Regions from separate parts of the Pseudoalteromonas marina genome, predicted to be linked through region 2. Evidence: predicted binding sites of a transcription regulator. Region 2 holds the regulator's gene; each other region holds the start of a gene.

The links. The regulator LexA, encoded in region 2, represses DNA repair genes until DNA is damaged. The targets are predictions, from matches to a motif close to TACTGTATNNNNATACAGTA.
Region 1: a site for LexA is predicted at 4,442-4,461, ahead of PMAN_RS11210 (DNA topoisomerase III). Genes of this name have one in related genera too.
Region 3: a site for LexA is predicted at 5,723-5,742, ahead of PMAN_RS10095 (YebG family protein). Genes of this name have one in related genera too.

Annotation. Positions count from the first base shown of each region.
Region 1 covers NZ_AHCB03000007.1:170-7,173, forward strand. Annotated here, with positions in the region: gene PMAN_RS11200 (tetratricopeptide repeat protein) at 183-1,040, opposite strand; gene PMAN_RS11205 (M20 metallopeptidase family protein) at 1,153-2,466, shown strand; gene PMAN_RS11210 (DNA topoisomerase III) at 2,489-4,429, opposite strand; gene PMAN_RS11215 (flagellar motor protein MotB) at 4,590-5,510, opposite strand; gene pomA (flagellar motor protein PomA) at 5,513-6,280, opposite strand; gene PMAN_RS11225 (exodeoxyribonuclease VII small subunit) at 6,575-6,817, shown strand; gene ispA ((2E,6E)-farnesyl diphosphate synthase) at 6,820-7,004, shown strand, end outside.
Region 2 covers NZ_AHCB03000010.1:104,874-111,877, reverse strand. Annotated here, with positions in the region: gene PMAN_RS14955 (cytochrome c oxidase subunit 3) at 1-374, opposite strand, end outside; gene PMAN_RS14950 (cytochrome c oxidase assembly protein) at 410-940, opposite strand; gene ctaD (cytochrome c oxidase subunit I) at 940-2,532, opposite strand; gene coxB (cytochrome c oxidase subunit II) at 2,532-3,674, opposite strand; gene lexA (transcriptional repressor LexA) at 4,091-4,708, opposite strand; gene PMAN_RS14930 (PaaI family thioesterase) at 4,885-5,328, shown strand; gene PMAN_RS14925 (hypothetical protein) at 5,330-5,710, opposite strand; gene PMAN_RS14920 (membrane protein) at 5,957-6,655, shown strand; gene PMAN_RS14915 (endonuclease) at 6,718-7,004, shown strand, end outside.
Region 3 covers NZ_AHCB03000006.1:246,031-253,034, reverse strand. Annotated here, with positions in the region: gene PMAN_RS10120 (cytochrome c-type biogenesis protein) at 1-192, shown strand, start outside; gene ccmI (c-type cytochrome biogenesis protein CcmI) at 193-1,443, shown strand; gene PMAN_RS10110 (MlaA family lipoprotein) at 1,453-2,184, shown strand; gene PMAN_RS10105 (EAL and HDOD domain-containing protein) at 2,249-3,472, opposite strand; gene putP (sodium/proline symporter PutP) at 3,805-5,283, shown strand; gene PMAN_RS10095 (YebG family protein) at 5,356-5,670, opposite strand; gene PMAN_RS10090 (ComEA family DNA-binding protein) at 5,988-6,284, shown strand; gene PMAN_RS10085 (DUF6170 family protein) at 6,295-6,597, opposite strand; gene dsbB (disulfide bond formation protein DsbB) at 6,603-7,004, opposite strand, start outside.

The DNA.
Region 1 (7,004 bases), on a different contig from region 2:
ACTAAAAAAGTGATTTAAATTACACCCCAAGCAAGCGCACACCCTAAACACAAGTTACTCACAAAACCCTGTGTATAACTTTACTTTTTAAGCTGATTTTCTCTGCTTTAACATCTAAGAGTCATCAATAAAAAAGCACCTTTAATAAAGGTGCTTTTATTTAGCCGACCTATAATCAGCTTTTAATATAAAATACTGTATAGCTTTCTACGGTATTTAGCTGCGAGCGCATCGCCATCTGGTAGAGAAGCTATTATAGCTAAAAAGCTTGGTTTAGCTTCGTTATAGTTAAGGTCCTTTTGTAGTACTTTGAATAGCACTTCTAAAGCCTCTTCTTTTCTTCCTGCTTCGTTTAATAAAGCACTGAGCTCTTCTTTAAGTTCTAAATCGTTCGGATACTTATCTACTTGCTGTTGCTTTTGTTGTATCTCTGGAGAATCTTTTGCATCTAAAGCAGCTTCGCATTTTGCTTTGATGTTATTGAAGTACGCATCTTGATCTTGCGAATCAATCGTTTCTATCAATGCCTGAGCTTCATCTAATTTGTGAATTTGAATACAAATATCAGCAAGCACTAATTTAATACGTACATTAGTATTATCTATTTCGTATGCTTGCTTTGCATAATTAAACGCTGCATTGAGGTCTGACTTAAGTAGAGCCTGCTTAGCTTGTTCTAATAGCAAATCCTGTTGAGCAGGTAAGTGCTTAGATAGAGCTTCCCGTATTTGTGCCTCAGTTTGAGTACCTGCAAGCAAATCGACAGGGGCAGAGTCTTTTAATAGCACAAGCGTAGGCAGCGTTTGTAAGCCAACCTGTTGTGCTAATTGTGAAGCTAGTGCTTGCTCTGCATCACAATCTAAATTTGCTATTACTATATGGCTTGTATATTCAGCTGCTATTTTATCTAAAATTGCAGCCTGCCCAATACAATCAGGACTTTGAGGTGAGAAAAAGTTAAGTAATACTAATTTTTGTTGTGATGTTTCCCCAAGGACCTGCTGAAGGTTTTGTGCATTAATACTTACTATATTACTCATTGAATTGATTGCCATACTTATCTATTTAGGGTTTTATATGGTGATTAACATAATAAATACAAGTCGTATAACTAAATCACTCGGCATACATTACCAATTAATGAGGCAAATCATGAAACTATCTTATCTTAGCGCTGCATTTTTATTTGCAGCTCCGCTTTTGCAAGCCAAAGGACTTGACCTAGACCTAAACAAAACAATGCCTAGTATTGAAAAGTTTTACCTCGATTTACATCAATCGCCAGAACTTTCATACAGCGAAAAAAAGACAGGTAAAAAAATAGCTAGCAAGCTTAATATGCTTGGATTCGAGGTTACAGATAATGTAGGTGGGTATGGTGTTGTTGGTATTTTTAAAAATGGCAATGGCCCAACAGTTATGATACGCACAGATACGGACGGCTTACCTATTACCGAGCAAACAGGTAAACCCTACGCTTCAACTGTAAAAGTTGTTGACGAGCATGGTGCAAAAGTTGGTGTTATGCATGGCTGTGGCCATGATATTCATATGAGCTCATTTATAGGCACTGCTGAGCAACTCATTACTCATAAAAATAAATGGAAAGGGACATTAATGATGGTTGCACAACCTGCAGAAGAGGTTGGAGGTGGAGCTAAAGCGATGCTAAATGAGGGTTTATTTAGTAAATACGCAAAGCCCGACCATGTTATTGCATTGCATGTTAGTGCCAGTGTACCTGCGGGTAAAGTAACTATGAAAAATGAATATACCATGGCAAGTGTGGATTCTGTTGATATTAATATAAAAGGTAAAGGCGGCCATGGCGCGTACCCTCATACCACTATTGACCCGGTAGTTATTGCTGCGCGCACAGTACTTGCTTTACAAACGATTACAAGTCGCGAACTTTCACCTTTAGAACCATCTGTTATAACAGTCGGTTCTATACATGGCGGCTCTAAACATAATGTTATTTCTGATGAAGTGAAACTGCAACTTACACTGCGTAGTTACAACCCAGATGTACGCAATGCACAAATTGCTGCAATAAAACGCATAACCGCAGGTATTGCGCAAAGCGCAGGGCTAGATGAAAGCGATTACCCTGCTGTTATAGTCCATGAGGATGAATCAATTCCATCTACTTATAATAATCCTTCGCAGACTAATATAGTGCGAAGTGCTATTAAAAATGCGATAGGCGACACAAACGTACTTGAAACCCAAGCCGTAATGGCAGGTGAAGACTTTGGTCTTTATGGCCGTACCGACGAAAATATCCCAATTACATTATTTTGGTTAGGCGGAGTTAACCAACAACAATATGCAAAAGCGATGAAAAATAACGAAACACTTCCTTCATTGCACTCAAGTAAATTTGCACCAGATTACAAAGTAGCTTTACCTACTGGTATAAAAGCCATGAGTAATGCGGCAGTTGCATTATTTAATACAAAATAAATCCCGCTTAAGAGCTCAGCCATTAAACTGTTGTTGAGCTCTTTTTATAACTAGATTTTTTAAATGGTGCTTTTTTACTGCGCTTGGCAAAACGATTTTTAGGCGGTGTTTGGGGCAGTTTTGAAAATACATGGCTATCGCAATTAGCTGCTTGCATTACAAAGCCTTCAAGCTCCACCAGCAGCGGTTGTAAAAATTGTTGGTAGCTCATTGCTTGTTGAGCAATACTGCCTAAACTCGCCTCCCACTTTGCTGTTAAGTCAGGACTTGCTAAACCTTCAGGCAAAACACTAATTAATGCAAGGCCTGTTTCGGTGGCTTTGATTGTTTTGCCTTCACGCTTTAAAAAGCGCCGTTTAAATAACAACTCTATAATGCCTGCACGAGTAGCCTCTGTACCTAAACCATCAGTATCTTTTAATATTTTTTTGATATGTGGATCTTTTACATAACGGCTAATCCCCGTCATAGCACCTAGTAAAGTTGCATCAGTAAAATGAGCGGGAGGTGAAGTAAGCTTTTCTACTACATCACCTTGTGTACATACCAGGTCCATCCCTTTTTCAAGGTAAGGTAAAGTAGCCTCTTCTTTTAATTCTGATTTACCCATTAATACCTTAAACCCCAAACTGACTTCTTGTTTAGCGTTGGCTTTAAATAACCCACCAACAATTGTCACCTCTGCTTTAGTTTCGTTATAAATATAGTCTGGGTAAAACTGGATCAAATAGTGCCTACAAATAAGCCGATACACTTTTGCTTCATCCTTGGCTAAACTAGCTGACTTTAATTGCTTTGCCGTAGGTACTATAGCGTGATGCGCAGCTACTTTTGAGTCATTAAAGCACTTACTGCGCTGCTTAGTATTTGCACCATTTACTAACTCCACTTTTTGACCGTCATTAGTTGCAACTGCTTTTAAAATTGAAGGTGCATCTAAATGATGTTCCTTAGGCAAATATCGATTATCTGAGCGAGGATAAGTAATTAATTTATGGCGTTCATAAAGTGTTTGGCAAATATCAAGCACCTGTTGGGCAGCCATACCAAATGCCTTTGCTGCATCTATTTGCAGTGCTGATAGATTATAAGGTAGAGGTGCACTTTGCTTTTTTTGTTTTTGTTCAAGCGATGTCACCTCTCCTGTTTGATTAGTGATACGCGAAGCCACGTTTTCGGCCAATGCTTTATTTAGCACTCGCCCCTCTTCATCTTGATAAGGTTCGCAAGCTTTACTCGGTACCCACTTTGCTTTAAATACCTGCTTCTCAGGAGTAACTAAACTAGCTAGCACCTCATAAAATGGTTTTGATATAAAATTAGCTATTTCTGTGTCACGATTTACCACTAAGCCCAAAATTGGCGTTTGTACGCGCCCAACTGAGAGTACATTACCAAACCCTGCTTTTTGTCCCGCTAAAGTATAAGCCCGAGTGAGGTTCATACCAAAAAGCCAATCAGCTCGTGAACGTGCAAGTGCTGATACACTTAGTGGAATAAATTCCCGATTAGAGTGCATACTACTAAGCGCTTTTTTAACTGCAGCTAAGTTTAAATCGCTTATAAGTAGACGCTGAATACCTTGCTTTTTAGCTTTGCTTATTTTGGCTTGTTCTATCACCTCATCTACAAGTAACTGCCCTTCACGGTCGGGATCGCCAGCATGAACTAACGTTGATGCCTGTTTGATTAGCTTTTTTAAAATAGTTAATTGCTTACGAGTTTTAGGTTTAGCCTTTAACCGCCATTGCTCAGGTACTATAGGGAGATGTTCTAATTGCCATTTTTTATAGCGTTCATCGTAATCATCAGGTTCAGCTTGTTCTAACAAATGGCCAATACACCACGAAACACAATCACCATTGGCGACTTCAATGTAACCGTCGTATTTTTTATGTGGTTTTGGGAGCGCATCTGCAATTGCACGTCCAAGTGATGGTTTTTCTGCGATGTAGAGTTTCATGCGCTGGCCTACAACTGGTTATATGAACAGTAGTTTAGCATAACTATTTTAAAGAGGGAGAGTTTTTGATTTATTGTCAGGTTCAATAAATAGATAGTGGTTATAATTTGTAAAACTCAAAGCTGGGCTACTAATTAAGCCCAGCTTTATAATTTGAGAATTATCTCACATCAATAGGGTCAGACTCTTTTGCCTTACCTTGTAATATAGATATTTCAACTCGGCGATTCCGGCGTCGGTCTTCATTTGTCTCGTTAGGCACAAGCGGCCGAGTTTCAGCTCGCCCTACAACCATCATTCGTGTTTTATCAAACCCTTGAACTGTTTGCAATTCGCTAGCAACAGCCACTGCACGCTTAGACGACAAATCCCAGTTATTTACGTATAACTCATTTGATACCTGAAAATCATCTGTATGCCCTGATACTGTAATTTCACCTGGTACGTCTTTTAAAAGTTCGCCAATGTCTTGAATAATCGGTTTAAACTTAGGTTGTAAAAAAGCACTGCCCGAAGGAAACGAGCCATTTTCTCTAATACGAATAATAATTTGCTGACCTAATGATTCAAGTTCTATTGCACCATCTATTATTTGCCTTTCTAACTGCTGCGCTATTTTTTTAACCAGCTCATTTGTTTGCTCTTGATCTGCAGCGGATATTGCTTGTTCTGATGACTGCTCTTGTGAGGTACTTCTAGATTCACCGCCACGTTTATCGCCTCGCTGTTCTTGCCTGCCGCCCGCTGAACTTTCATCACCAGCCTGAAACTCTAGCATTTGCTGGGTCATTTCAACGGTTTGCTGTTGAATAGTTTCAATGGGTGTAGGCTCTGGCTTACCTGGAGTAAATTCCATAGCGATAACCGATGTCCCTTTTGGGATATCTTTAACTTCAATTTTATTTTGCACACCAAAAGCAAACTTCATAGAACCTGCAATTTGTTTAAATTTAAGTACATCCATTTCTGAGAATGCCAATAAGAGTACAAAAAAGCACATCAATAGCGACATTAAATCAGCAAATGTACCCATCCAAGCAGGCAAACCGGGGGGTGGGCATTTGCACTCTTCATCAGACATGGTTACTCCTCGGTATCAACTTTACGCTTAGACTCAGCCAAGTAGTTTTTCAAAATACCTTCAATAACTTTGGGGTTTTGACCATCTTGAATTCCTAAAATAGCATCGAGAATCAAACGCTGATTCATCGCTTCTTCGTCTTTACGCAGCTCAAGTTTTACCTGAATAGGAATTGCTACTACATTCGCCAAAAATGCACCATACAGAGTGGTCAATAGTGCCACGGCCATTGCAGGTCCGATAGCTTTGGGGTCGTCCATGTTTGATAACATGGCAACGAGGCCTATCAATGTACCAATCATTCCCATTGCGGGAGCTATGTCGGCAAGTGCTTTAAATAAGCCAGCACCTAGTTCATGACGGGTGGTGGTTAGGGAAATATCTTTTTGAAGTGTAGCGCGCACAACATCTGCGTCATGACCGTCAACAAGCATGTCAACGCCTTTACGCATAAATGGGTTTGGGATTTCAGCTTCTTCGAGTGCTAAAAAGCCACCTTTACGGGCAGAATCCGCAAGCTCTACTGCTTTTTCTATTAACTCTTCTGGCGACTCAATTTTAAACATGAATGCCTTACCAACCACCTTACCTATCCCTAAAAACTGAGACATAGTGAAGTTTGATAAAACAATAAACAGCGAGCCACCAAATACAATTACACTTGAAGGCGCATCGGCAAACATGCCCATTTCACCGCTACTACTCATAAACATAGACATGACAATTAAGCCTATTGCGCCTAGGATCCCTATTATGGTTGCTAAATCCACATTTCCTCCAGAGATTTCATGTTTAAATGCCTTATCATAAACTTTTTATTATTAACTGCTTATCGGCAACATACTGAATTGCTTAAGTCATTTTTGTAAATAAACATAAAAGTTATATTTATTATTTTATATCAAGTTAGGCGCACTGCCTAATTATCGAGTTTTCCTGACTAATAACACTGATTAACACGCGATTAATCGTGCTAAATGTAAAAAACTCATATCATCCTTTGACCTAGTTTAGCATTCCCCCTAAAATTGGCTCCTAAATTTATCATGTAAGCTGAAATAAAGATGGCGACTAAAAAACCTGAAAACTTAAGTTTCGAAAAAGCACTAGAAGAATTATCAACAATTGTTAGTGAAATGGAACAAGGTGATTTATCGCTTGAACAATCATTAAAGCAGTTCGAGCGTGGTATTGCACTCGCTGGTGCGTCATCTGAAAAACTACAGCAAGCAGAACAAAAAGTTTCTATTTTAATGGGCAATAGCGAAAAGTCAGCACTTACAAACTTTAATAATGATATGGAATAGTTGTGAGCATAAAAGACTATATTGAACGTGCTCAAATAGATGTAGCTACTACACTCAATAGCTACTTTGAACAACCGCTCGATAGCGATAAAACAATAAAAGAAGCCACTCATTACAGCTTATTTAATGGTGGAAAAAGGCTGCGCCCTTTTTTGGTGTACGCTGTTGGTGAAATGCTAGGCGCTAA
Region 2 (7,004 bases):
ATAGCATTGTTACCCGCGCCCCCCAACCAGGGCACCGAAATCATACGTGCATAAAATAACGCACCAAAAAAGGCCATAAAAAACATAACCTCAGAAAAAATGAACCAGCTCATGCCTTGTCGAAAAGAACGATCCATTTGTGCTGAGTACAACCCTTGGCCTGACTCGTGAATAACATTTTTAAACCAGCCAAATAACATATATAAAAGAACGGCTATACCGGCATAAAGTAAATAAACACCGTTCCCCCCTTCCTTGCCAACTTCCATAACTGTTAAGCCTGCGCCTACGGCGATAAAAAACAACGCAACCGCTCCTACAATGGGCCACGGGCTTTGCTCTGGTACGTAATAATGCTCATGTTCTTGATTCATTTTACTTGCTCCTAGTTTCGCACTAGTGTTTGTTGCTAGTTATTACTGGCAACTAGTTGCTCACTAATATCAAATACGGTGTAAGACAAAGTTAGCTCTTCAACATCACTTGGAAGCGCTGTATCAACATAAAAAAGCAATTTAAATTCGAGCTCTTCCCCCGCTTTTAGGGGTTGTTGATCAAAGCAAAAGCAGGCCATTTTATGTAAATATTTTGCCGCTTTGCCTGGTGAAACAGACGGTACTGCCTGCATAACTTTATCGAGTTCACTACTATTTTTTGCGCTAAAAACGACTTCTCGCATTTCTCCGGGTTTCACAACCACACTGTACTCTTTTGATTTCACCTCAAAAGGTGCACCGCTTTGTGCATGAGTTGTAAAACTCACGCTAACGTCCCTTGTTTGCTCAATCACGCTACTTTGCTGCGCTTGCTCTAACGATGGCTTACCATTTAGCCCGGTTAAGTCACAAAACACGTCGTATAACGGCACTAAGGCAAACGCAAACGCAAACATACCTATGCTGATAATAATCAAGCGTTTAAGGAGCGGTGCGTGGGTCATTATTTAATTTCCGGTGGTGTTGAAAAGGTATGGTAAGGCGCAGGGGATTCAACTTCCCACTCTAACCCTTCAGCGCCATCCCACACTTTTGCAGGGACTTTTTCGCCGCCTCTTGCACATTTAAAAACAACCACTACAAACAACAGCTGAGATAAACCAAATGCAAAACCACCAATACTTATAATTGCGTTGAAGTCTGCAAATTGCAGTGCATAATCAGGAATACGACGAGGCATACCAGCCAAACCCACAAAATGCATTGGAAAAAACAGCACATTTACACTGACTAACGACAACCAAAAATGCCACTTAGCCAGCGTGATATTAAACATATTGCCAGTCCATTTTGGCAGCCAGTAATAAGCACCGGCCATGATTGAAAATACCGCCCCTGTCACTAACACATAATGAAAATGAGCCACTACAAAATAAGTGTCGTGGTATTGAAAATCAGCGGGAGTAATAGCAAGCATCAACCCTGAAAAACCACCTAATGTGAACAGTACTATAAAAGCAATACTGAACATCATAGGGACTTCAAAGCTAATAGAACCGCGCCACATGGTGGCTACCCAATTAAATACTTTCACGCCAGTAGGTACCGATATCAGCATTGTGGAGTACATAAAAAATAGCTCTGCAGCTACCGGCATACCGGTGGTAAACATGTGATGCGCCCACACAATAAAGCTTAACAATGCTATAGATGACGTTGCATAAACCATAGATGCATAGCCAAATAGCTTTTTGCGCGAAAAAGTAGGCACTATGGTTGAAATGATACCAAACGCTGGCAAAATCATGATGTAAACTTCGGGGTGACCAAAAAACCAAAATATATGCTGGAACATCACCGGATCGCCACCGCCGGCTGCATCAAAAAAGCTAGTCGCAAAATATTTATCGGTTAAAACCATGGTCACCGCCCCTGCCAAAACGGGCATAACAGCAATGAGTAAAAATGCCGTTATTAGCCATGTCCATACAAACAGGGGGAGTTTCATCCACGTCATGCCAGGTGCACGCAAATTAACTATAGTCACAACCACATTAATAGCACCCATAATTGAGCTAATACCCATAATGTGCACCGCAAATACAAACAAGGCAGTATTGTCGTTACTGTATGTGGTTGAAAGCGGAGCATAGAAGGTCCAGCCAAAAGCAGGACCTCCTCCAGGCATAAATAAAGAAGCAAGCAAAATTAAGAATGCGAAAGGTAAAATCCAAAAGCTCCAGTTATTCATTCTAGGTAATGCCATATCTGGCGCACCTATCATTAACGGTATCATCCAATTGGCTAATCCCGTAAAGGCAGGCATAACGGCGCCAAACACCATTATTAAACCGTGAACTGTAGTCATTTGATTAAAAAAGTGGGGATCGACCAACTGCAACCCTGGCTGAAATAATTCGGCCCTGATCACCATAGCCATGGCGCCACCAATTAAAAACATGGTCAACGAAAATATTAAATATAAACTGCCAATATCTTTATGATTTGTTGTATAAAGCCAGCGCTTGAAGCCTTTAGCTGGATGATGAGCATGATGCGCTTCATTGGCGTTTGGTTGTTCTGCTATGCTACTCATTAGTTAGCCTCCACGTCGGCATCAAGTGCTGCTTGAATCTCACTAGGCTGAATAACATCACCGGTATCGTTACCCCATGCATTTCGCTTGTAAGTAATAACCGCAGCCAATTGTTTTATAGATAACTGCTTGGCAAATGATTGCATTGCCGTACCTGGGCTCCCATGAATAAGTATGTCTATATGACCTTTGATATCGCCAAGTACAATTGGGCTGCCTTTTAGAGCCGGAAATACGCCCGGTAGCCCTAACCCCGTAGGTTGATGACATGCTGCACAACTTGCCATGTATACTTGAGCACCCAGCTCCATTAGCTCTTCTTTAGGTAATGTTTGATCAAGTAAAGCGGCATCAGCTAAAGCTGCTTGTTGCTTAGCTTTTTTAGCATCGGCCAACCATACTTTAAAGTCAGCCTCAGATTTGGCCTCTACCACAACGGGCATAAACCCGTGATCTTTACCGCACAGCTCAGCACACTGACCTCGGTAAATACCTTCTTCGTTTATGTTGGTCCATGTTTCGTTAATAAAGCCTGGATTGGCGTCTTTTTTAACGGCAAAGTCTGGTACCCACCAAGAGTGGATAACATCATCTGAGGTCATTAAAAAACGAATTTTTTGATTAATTGGCAGTACGAGGGGTTTGTCTACCTCAAGTAGATAATTTGGGTTTTTATCAGCTAAATTAGTTATTTCATCCTGAGGAGTTGCAAGCATTGAGTAAAACTCTACATCTTCTCCCATGTATTCATAATGCCATTTCCACTGTGAACCTGTAACTTTAATTGTTAAGTCGGCTTTACTGGCATCTTCCATCGCTATTAACGTTTTTGTAGCTGGCACTGCCATAGCAATTAAAATAACAAATGGAATGGCGGTCCAAAGAATTTCTACTTTGGTGCTTTCGTGGAATTGAGCGGGAACCGCTCCTTTAGATTTGCGATGATGAATGAGTGCCCAAAGCATAATGGCAAACACTATTATCCCAATCACACAACATATAAAAAATATGGTCATGTGTAATTCGTAAACATTTTCACTTATATCTGTAACGCCTTTACGCATATTAAATTGGCTATTTGCCAAGGCTAACTGCGGAAAAACACACAATATAAGCCACAAGGTACAACTAAGTTTACCCATGTGACGACTCCTTTGATGCTGTTGCTAGTGCAAAGCGAAGAGGCATACGGCTTAAACGCCAATTCGTTATTTTTATTTTTTTATTAATGCCGTTTTATTTATAAAAATTGGCATTCACTGCGCTAGCAAAAGTTAATTGTGTGTGCTCAAAACTTAAAAGCGATGAGTATTGCCAGCGTCAGCTTATTAACAATTAGTTAATATTTAACCACCATGCAAGTTTTTTGTATTAAAAACAAACAATAAATATATAAAAAGTAGAGAGTTGGCTTAGTTGAACGTAGAAGAAAATGGCTCAAATCGAGAGGTGGTAAGGGCTAAGGATGAAATGAAAGAGTGTGAATAAAAAACAAACAAAATTTTAAAAATAAAAAAAGCGCACCAAAAAAGTGCGCTTTTTATAAAATAAGAAAGAACTACATCCAGTCCGCGTTACGAATTACACCCACTGCCAAGCCTTCAATGTTGAACGACTCAGTTTCAAGATCGACCTTAATTGGTGCAAACTCGTCATTTTCGGCATGAAGCAACACCTGACGACCCGCTTTTTCAATGCGTTTTACGGTTACATCGTCATCAACACGGGCAACCACAACTTGACCATTTTCAGCCACTTGTGTTTTATGCACAGCAAGTAAATCGCCATCCATAATGCCTATATCTTTCATACTCATACCGTTTACGCGCAGTAAAAAGTCGGCAGCTGGTTTAAACATTAATGGGTCAATTTTACAGTGGCTTTCAACATGTTCTTGCGCCAAAATAGGGGAACCTGCCGCAACTCGGCCAATAAGCGGTAAACCTAATTGTTCTGGCTCCTCTTCTTCAACAAGTTGAATTCCACGGCTTGCGCCAGGTTTCATTTTAATCACCCCTTTTTTGGCAAGGGCTTTTAAATGTTCCTCAGCGGCATTTGCACTTTTAAACCCTAACGTTTGTGCTATTTCGGCACGTGTAGGCGGCATACCAGTGTCTTTAATAAACACTTTAATTAATTCGAGTATTTGAGCTTGGCGTTTAGTTAATGGGCGCATACAACTGGTTTTCCATACAGTACATTTAACTGTGAGTATATACAGTTAAATAAAAATCGCAAATTTAAATTATCCGTTCAAATAGCTAAATTACTTCCTTACGTGTACATTTTAGAGGCTTTCTAAAATAGCCTATAAAAATAGTAACTTGCTACAATAAATTTAAGGAAATCTATATGAGTATTTGGTATCAACCCATTACATTAGCATTGTGTAAACAATTGGACGAAGGCATTAATGGCCAAGGGACGCTAATGAAAACCATGGGAATCGAAATAACAGAGATAGGCGACGATTACTTAGTAGCAACTATGCCTGCAATCCCTGCACACCATAACCCTATTGGCATGGTTCATGGCGGCGCAAACGTTGTACTCGCCGAAACCGTAGCGAGCTATGCTGCTAATTTTGTGGTTGATTTCACAAAGTTTTACTGTGTTGGGCAAGAAATAAGTGCAAGCCATTTAAAGGCTTCTCGCAATGGTACATTAACGGCAACAGCACGCGCATTTCATATTGGAAAACGAAGCTCTGTTTGGGAAATAAAAATCACAAACAGCCGCAACGAGCTGTGCTGCGTATCAAAAATGACCGCAGCCGTTGTTGAGCGAAAGGCGTAAGTTATTTTTCGAGAGGGTAAATTGTTATTTCCATACCCGCGCCAATAGCAGATATACGCAGTAGTGTATCTGCATGTAAAGCTTGATTAAAACACTTTGGCGACGTGCCTGACTCAAACCCTATATCAAACGTTCTACGTGAGCAGCTCAACCATTGCTTTAATGCATTGCGTGAACATGACTCAATAAGCTCACATATATGGTTTATTGCTTTGTCTGGTGATTTTACATCGCCAGCTACCTCAATACGTGCTAATTGACGGTATTCGTCTTTGTCATAATGTAAAATCGTTGCGACTTTTTTTAGGTCGGCCACCAGCACACTAATATCTTGTTTTGACTCAAGCTCTAGATCTACATTTAAAAATTGAATTTCCGACATTGTCTCGTATTTATCCTCTAATGGTTACCATGCAAACTTTAACGCAGTTTTACCTTTATACCAAATCAACACCCTATAAATAGACGTTTTATATGGTAATACTCTTATTTTAGAGTGCGATTGCTACTTACAATTGGCGCTATTGTGCTGAAACGCTATTTTAATGCACTAGTGCGACATTTTGTCGCACTCACCTTGCTCAACCATCGCGTAAAATGTCTTGTAAAAATAATAAGATAAACACACATGAAAAAAATTTTTAAACCAGCACGTAAACTTCATAAATGGTTGGGCTATTTATTAGGAATACAAATACTAGCTTGGTTGCTTGGCGGTTTGGTTATGAGCGCTATTCCGCTTGAAAAAGTACATGGTAAACACTTAGCAACACGCACCCTGGCTAACCCCTTTAAAAGCAGCGATTACGTCGCATCAATTGATAATATTGTTTCACAAGTAACTAATCCGACTAAGATAACCTTTGCGCATTTTTTATCTACCCCACTTATAACTGTAACCAGTGAAGGCAACCCTCAAAGTTTTAATGGCATTACTGGGCAACCATTTAAAGCCCCCAATAAACAGCAAATAATTGCTAATGCACACGCGCATTTACTTATTGATGCTCAACCAGTAAGTACCACTTTATTAGGTTTAGGGCCAAGAGAAAGCGGTTATAAAAAAGATGTATGGAAAGTACAATTTAACGATACATTTAGTACCACACTCTATTTGTCATCAGATACGGGCAAAGTGATTACTGTGCGCAGCACACTGTGGCGAATTTTCGATTTTTTTTGGATGCTGCATATTATGGATTACGATGAACGTGAAAACTTTAACAATCCTCTATTAATTAGCTTTGCTGCAACCAGTGTGCTTTTTTGTTTAACTGGCTTTTTACTGCTATTGCAAAACATAAGGATTAAACGCAGATTTAAATAAGTTTATGTTTGCCTGTTGAGCCAGTAAACTAGGGGCTCCTGTAGTTCACGTATGTGATGGATATGACCCGATTGATTTTGGCCTTACTGGCTTGCTGTGTCTGTTTTTCGGTATCAAGTAAAGACTTTACTCGCTTCTCTACTGCTAAAAAGCACTTAATAAAAACGCTACCGCACAATGCAAAAAGCCTGTATTGCGGTTGTGATATTAAAAAACAAGGTAAAAAACTAGTGCCAGATCCAACGGGTTGTGGCTATGTACCTCGTAATACATTTACCCGCTCAGGCAAAGTAAACCAGCGCGCTTTACGTATTGAATGGGAGCATATTGTATCGGCATGGGAGTTTGG
Region 3 (7,004 bases), on a different contig from region 2:
GTTCATTACGACCCACCTGTGACCCCTGCAACACTGGTGCTTTGGGTATTGCCGGTATTAATTGTTATTGTTGGGTTTGGTTTTATTGTCATTCGTCAGCGTAAAGCGTCTGTAAAGCAGACCTGGAGCAACCAAGATGAAGTACTTTTAAATAAGCTAATTGAACAAAATAAACGTCAGGAGCAAAATTAAATGATTTTAATGTGGGCGTGTTTTGCTTTACTCACACTGATTGCACTGGCGTTTGTTATGCTGCCTTTTTTACAAAAAGAGCGTGTTAAAACAATTACTCACAACGCAAATGCCGAGCTTATAAGTATTTACGAACAACGTTTGGTTGATTTAAAGACCGATTTAGATAATCAACGTATAGATGATGCTAACTATTCTGAATCGATAGTTGAACTAAAACGCCGGTTGCTTAATGAGCTTTCACCAGAAAAATCATTAATTAGCAAAGGTAACAACCGTATTTTTGCCCTGACAGGCGGCGCATTTGTTATTGCACTAAGCGGTATTTTTTACAGTTTAACGGGTAGTCAACAGCAAATTTCAGCATGGCACGATGCCATGGATAACCTGACCGAATACGGTGAGCGCGCTGTGATGCAAAAAGGCGAGCAGCTTACTCAAAACGAGCTACAAGCATTTGCACTGGCGTTACGCACCAAGTTAAGCCGTTCAGGCGATGATGAAATGGCATGGATGTTACTTGGTCGTGTTGCTATGTCACTGAATGAGTTTGATATGGCTCAGCAATCATTTGATAAAGCACTGCGCATGAACCCTGATAATAAACAGGTGTTAATAAGTTACAGCCAAATTTTGCTACTTGAAGGCAGCGAAGCGAATATGACGCGTGCAGCGGGTATGTTGTCTAAAGTATTAAACGCAGAACCGACAAACTTAGATGCTATTTCGTTATTAGCGCTCATTGCTTACGAGCGAAAAGACTGGCCTCAAGCTAAAGCCGCCTTTGAAGTATTGCTAGCCAGTATGGAAAAAAATGATTCTCGCTATGGTTTAATATCTCAGCGTATTGCAGATATTGAACTGCAAATGCAAAGCGAAGGCTCGGTAATGCCAGTAACTAAAGCCAACAGCATTGCTGTTACCGTTAATGTTGCCAGTGAGCTTATAAATAAACTGCCTGAAAAGGGGACTTTATTTGTATTTGCAAAAGCGGCAAATGGTTCGCCAATGCCGATTGCTGCTGTAAAACTCACTTCATATTCATTCCCTGTTACAGTTGAGTTAAACGACAGTACTGCCATGGTTGAAGGTATGAACTTATCTAGCGCAGAAGATATTATTATATCGGCGCGTATTTCGCTTGATGACTCTGTTATGCCAAGTTCAGGTGAATTAGAAGGGCATTCTGGCTCATTAAAGCGTGAAAGTGTAAGTGAATACCAACTTAAAATAGATACATTAATACCTTAAGGACGAAAAATGTTAAGACAAAGTTTAGCTTTTTTAAGCTTTTTGATACTGGCCGGTTGTGCGCAAGTACCAGAAAGCAAAGTTGATGAAAGAGATCCACTGCAAAGTATTAACCGTCCGTTGTATGACTTTAATATGGATGTTTTAGACGCTTACATACTTCGCCCAGCAGCGGTTGGTTATGTTGCTGTGACTCCTGTGCCTGTGCGTCAAAGCATTGTTCACTTCACTGATAACCTAACGGCACCGGTTGATATGGTAAATGCGGGGCTACAGGGTAAACCGGGTAATGCAAGTGTTAGCCTTGCGCGCTTTTTAGTGAATTCTACCGTGGGCATTTTTGGTATTTTTGATGTAGCTAGCTCGCTTGGCTTAAATCGAGTAGATGAAGATTTTGGCCAAACAATGGGTGTGTGGGGCATTGGTGATGGTGCATACTTAATGCTACCTGCAATGGGGCCTACTACAGCAAGAAACTTAACCGGTGACGTAGTAGACAACTTTGTTCTGCCTGAAATTGCCTTAACTACGCCACAAACGGTGCTAGTATTTGCGTTAAAAGCGGTAGAAGCGCGTGCTTCATTAATGGCGCAAGAAGGCCTTTTAAATGATTCACTTGACCCGTATTTATTTGTAAAAGATATTTATTTTCAGCGTCAGTTATTCGAACTTTACGATGGCAACCCGCCAATTAAAGAAGAGCCTGCCGACTTTGATGAAGATTTTTTAGAAAGTTTATAAGCCAAATCAAAATAAAAACGCCAGCTTAATGCTGGCGTTTTTATAGAATAATGCTTGGCAAGTATTAGGTATTAACCATCAAGCTCATTTGCTCGTTCACCCAACTAAGTGCCTCGTGATACGCATCAGGTACTTTATCGGCAATATTAAGTGCTGTTGAAATGTCGTTTGCTTGTGACCAATCAGCCTTTTCGTAATGTTTAACAAGGTTCAAGTATTGCGCTAATAACCCCTCGTTATCTAACAGAGCTGCCTTAATATCGTTAGATAAAGGAAGCTTTTGCATCACGCTTTGCATACTTTCATCTAAAATAGCATCCATTAACGACATCATACCGGTTAAAAATGCCATGCCGGTGTCTTTCATTTGGCCATGTGAAATAGCTAACAGTTCACAAAAGCGAGCGCGTGTAAGTGATAGCCTAATTAACTCTACCGGTTTATCAGCCGATACTTGTGCAGCAAATAACAAAGAGAGAAGTTTTTTGATCTCTTGGGCACCTAAAACAATAAGTGCTTGTTTTATAGTGCTTATTTCAGCTCGTCGTGCAAAGGCTGCTGAGTTTGAGTATCTAAGTAGTTTGTAAGACAGGTTTACGTCGCGCTCAAATACATCGGTGATTTTTTTTAGGTCCATCTCTACGCTTGACGTTTGGTAAAGTAATTCTGCAAGTGCCATTTCTGATGGTGGTAACGCTTTACTTTGCACCATTTCTGGTTTTGAAAAGAAAAACCCTTGAAAATAATCAAAGCCAAGCTCTAACGCTAAGCTATATGCTTCGTAGGTTTCTACTTTTTCAGCTAAAAGCTTTATATGAGGGTGCGCCTTTAGCTCTTTTATAATAGTTTTTATTGTTGCTAAATCACACGTTAAAAAGTCGATTTTAATAATATCGATAAACGGATAAAAGTGGCGCCATACCGGCTGGTGAATGTAATCATCGAGCGCGATGGTGTAGCCTTTGTCTTTGAGATTTTTAACAATCGCAAGTAAACGTTTACCCGGTTGAATTGTCTCAAGTATTTCTACAACAATGGTGTCTTTACCTAACAGGGTAGGGTAACCCTTAAGTAAGGTTTCTAGTGTAAAGTTAATATAAGCCGGTTTGTTATCGGTTAAGTCTTCTAAACCAAAGTTAAACTGACTGCCTTCAATTAAGCGTGTAGTTGCTTCGTCACCATCTATATTGGGAAATACATTATCTACGCCATCACGAAATAAAAGCTCATAACCGATAAGCTCTTTATCACGATTTAAAATAGGTTGGCGCGCAGCATAAAAATACATAAAAAAATCCGTGTCAGTCGAGTCAGTCGCTATTGTAATAATATATTAGAAAACATACAAAATAGCATGCTGTATATTTTACTAAATAATAAAATATCATTATTAAATAAAAGCGTTTGGCTATTTTTTTGCGTGTAAAAAAGTTTTTTTAGCAATTGTTTTCAACATGATTATTTTTAAACTAAGAAAATACAACAAATAGAGATTTTTGTTACAAGCATGATATAGTCCGAAGGAATGCTTTTATCCTAATAGTGACTTTATTATAAAATTTTAAGAGTCAATATTCGGATCAAAAGCCTGCTACTTTTAATTGTTTTATGGAGGCGAATTTGGAAACAGGAATGATTATTTCATTGTCACTATACTTTGTTGTTATGTTAGGTATTGGTTTATATGCCTATAAGCAGTCAACAAGTGATGTTTCTGGTTATATGCTGGGTGGTAGAAACTTGTCGCCAAGTGTTGCAGCACTTTCAGCGGGTGCTTCAGATATGAGTGGCTGGATTTTAATGGGGTTACCTGGCGCCATGTTTGTTACTGGCTTAAGTAGCACGTGGATTGCATTTGGCTTAATTGCCGGTGCATGGTTAAACTACTTTTTAGTCGCGCCGCGTTTAAGGGTTTACACTGAAAAAGCGAATGACTCTATTACCATCCCTGATTACTTTTCTAACCGATTTAACGATAAATCAAATTTACTCCGTGTTGTGTCGGCTGTTGTAATTATTGTGTTCTTCACACTGTATACCTCTTCAGGTGTTGTTGCCGGTGGTAAACTATTTGAAAGCTCATTTGGCTTAAGCTACGAAATGGGGCTATACATCACAACGGGTGTTGTTGTTTTGTATACACTCTTTGGCGGCTTTTTAGCGGTTAGCTTAACTGACTTCGTGCAAGGCTGTATTATGTTTATAGCACTTATTTTAGTACCCGCTGTAGCTTACTCTTTATTAGAGCAACCACTGCAGTCAACCCTAAACAGTGTTAATCCAGACATGCTAAGTTGGATAGGCGCAGGGTCTGCGCTAGGTATTATTTCAGCAATGGCGTGGGGCTTGGGTTACTTTGGTCAACCACATATCATTGTTCGCTTTATGTCGGTGCGCAGTGTTAAAGATATGCCAACAGCACGTCGTATTGGTATGTCTTGGATGATTGTCGCTGCAATTGGTGCAGTAGGTACGGGTATTTTTGGTGCAGCATACACTTATGAAAATAATATAGTTGTGGATGATCCTGAAACTATATTCTTGATCCTGTCAGAGCTGTTGTTTCATCCACTTATTGCTGGCTTTTTACTTGCGGCAATATTAGCTGCAATAATGAGTACAATTTCGTCTCAGCTATTAGTAAGCTCAAGCTCACTAACTGAAGATTTTTACAAAACATTTTTACGTAAAGAAGCCAGTGACGCAGAGCTTGTATTAGTAGGGCGCATTAGTGTGTCTATTGTTGCAATACTTGCTATTTACCTCGCATACGATAGAGACAGCTCTATTTTAGACTTAGTGAGTAATGCATGGGCAGGCTTTGGTGCTGCATTTGGACCGCTTGTATTGTTTAGCCTTTACTGGAAACGTATGAACTTTGCGGGTGCGCTTTCAGGTATGGTTGTGGGTGCAGTTACTGTTTTACTATGGATTTACGGCCCATTCACAATCAACGGTGAAAGTTTAAGTAGCGTAATGTACGAAATTGTCCCAGGCTTTATACTTGCAAGTATTGCTATTGTAGTTGTAAGTTTAGCAACCAATGAGCCTAACTCAGATATAACAACGTTATTTGATGAAGTTGAAAAAGAGCTTTAATTAATATTCGTTTTTTATAAAAGCTATAAAAAAGGGAGCAACTAAGTTGCTCCCTTTTTATTTGCAAAATGTTTAGCTTGCTTGTTTAGCGTTGTTATCGTCAATAGATGCAACGTTATCTGATTTTTTATTTTTACTTGCCGCTTTAGTCGTAGGCTCTTTAGCACCTTTAAGTACCGACATAAAGTCGTCTTTACTTTTTGCTATTTCTAACGCAAGCGATTCTATTTGTTGCTCACTCAATGGCACGTCTACTTTTTCTAGCATCAGCTCAAGTGATTCTGCTATGTCTAGCATTTTGTCATAGGCATCAGCTTCTTTCTTAGTAGTAAACGTCATACGCTCGACTCCGTTTCGTTCTACAACATATTTAACAACAACAGCCATGATTTCTCCTGCAAACTTGCTTGGCACTGTGGTTTATAAAAAACCATAAGATTACTGTTTTTATATACAGTAAAGGTTTGCAAGTAAATATGCAAGCGCAGAGTTGTAATTTTTAAGTGTCTTAAATTTGACAAAAAACGGTAACTTAACTTTATTTAATATATCACTTGGTTGTACCAGCTGCATTTTAAGGATTTCGGATAAAAGTGATAATGCATTTAGGTACTTCCAAAGTGGCTAGCCTCGCGTTTGTCATTTATGGTCTTCCCTAATAATTAAAATAAATATGTTCTAAAATGGACAATAAGGACGAATAAATGAAAATATTTAAACTTTTACTTATAGCAAGTTTGCTAAGTATCCTACCCATTACTACCTCTTACGCGCAATTACCTGAAGTGAGCAAATCTATGGCTCCCATCGAAGCGGTAAGTATTAATGATGCAGATGCAAAAATGTTGGCTAAACTTCCTGGAATTGGTAAAAAGAAAGCACAAGCAATAGTAAATTACCGAGATGAAAATGGTTCATTTACAAGCCTTGAGGACTTGGCCAAAGTGAAGGGGATTGGCAAAAAAGTAATGGGTAAGTTAGAAGGAAAAGTTAAACTTTAGCAAAAGGGCGCTAAGCGCCCTTTTCATGTTGTTGTAGTGCTTCGTCTAAGTTTTTTCTGGCAAAATTTATATCGACCGGAGCGGTTAATAACGGATAAAAAAGCCCTCCGAGTATTAAAAAGGGAATGATTATCCAACCTTCAAAAAGTGTAAATATTAAAAACAACGGGCTTAATAGTAATATCTTTATAATACGCAGTAATACACGGTCGGTAGGTGACAGCATTGATAAAGAACGTGCTATAACAAGCTGTCTCTCGCGTATTTTTAAATGTTGCAACTGTTTAAGTTGGCTAGAAAAAAAGGTAAACATAATTATTAAACCGTTCTTTTTAGTATTAAGCGACTACCTAATACAATAAAAAATGTTAGAGCGAATAGCCCAAAAATAATTTCCATCCAAGCCGGCATACTGAGCGATAAAAACTCCCAATCTATGTTACCGCAATCGCCAGTGGCTTCAAAAAAGCTCGGTATCCATTCATGCAGCGGCATAAACGATGGAAAGTTAGGCTCAAACTCGCAGCTAAACGCAAACGGATCTGTTGTCGTTTGCATATCTATGTGCTCACGGGCAATTAAATACCCCCAAATGCTCGATACTCCCCAAGCAATGTAAGCAACTATACGCACTATTTTACTTTGTGGATTAATTGACCCAACAATACCCGCGCCAAGTAATCCTAACACCGCGGTACGTTGATAAATACACATAATGCA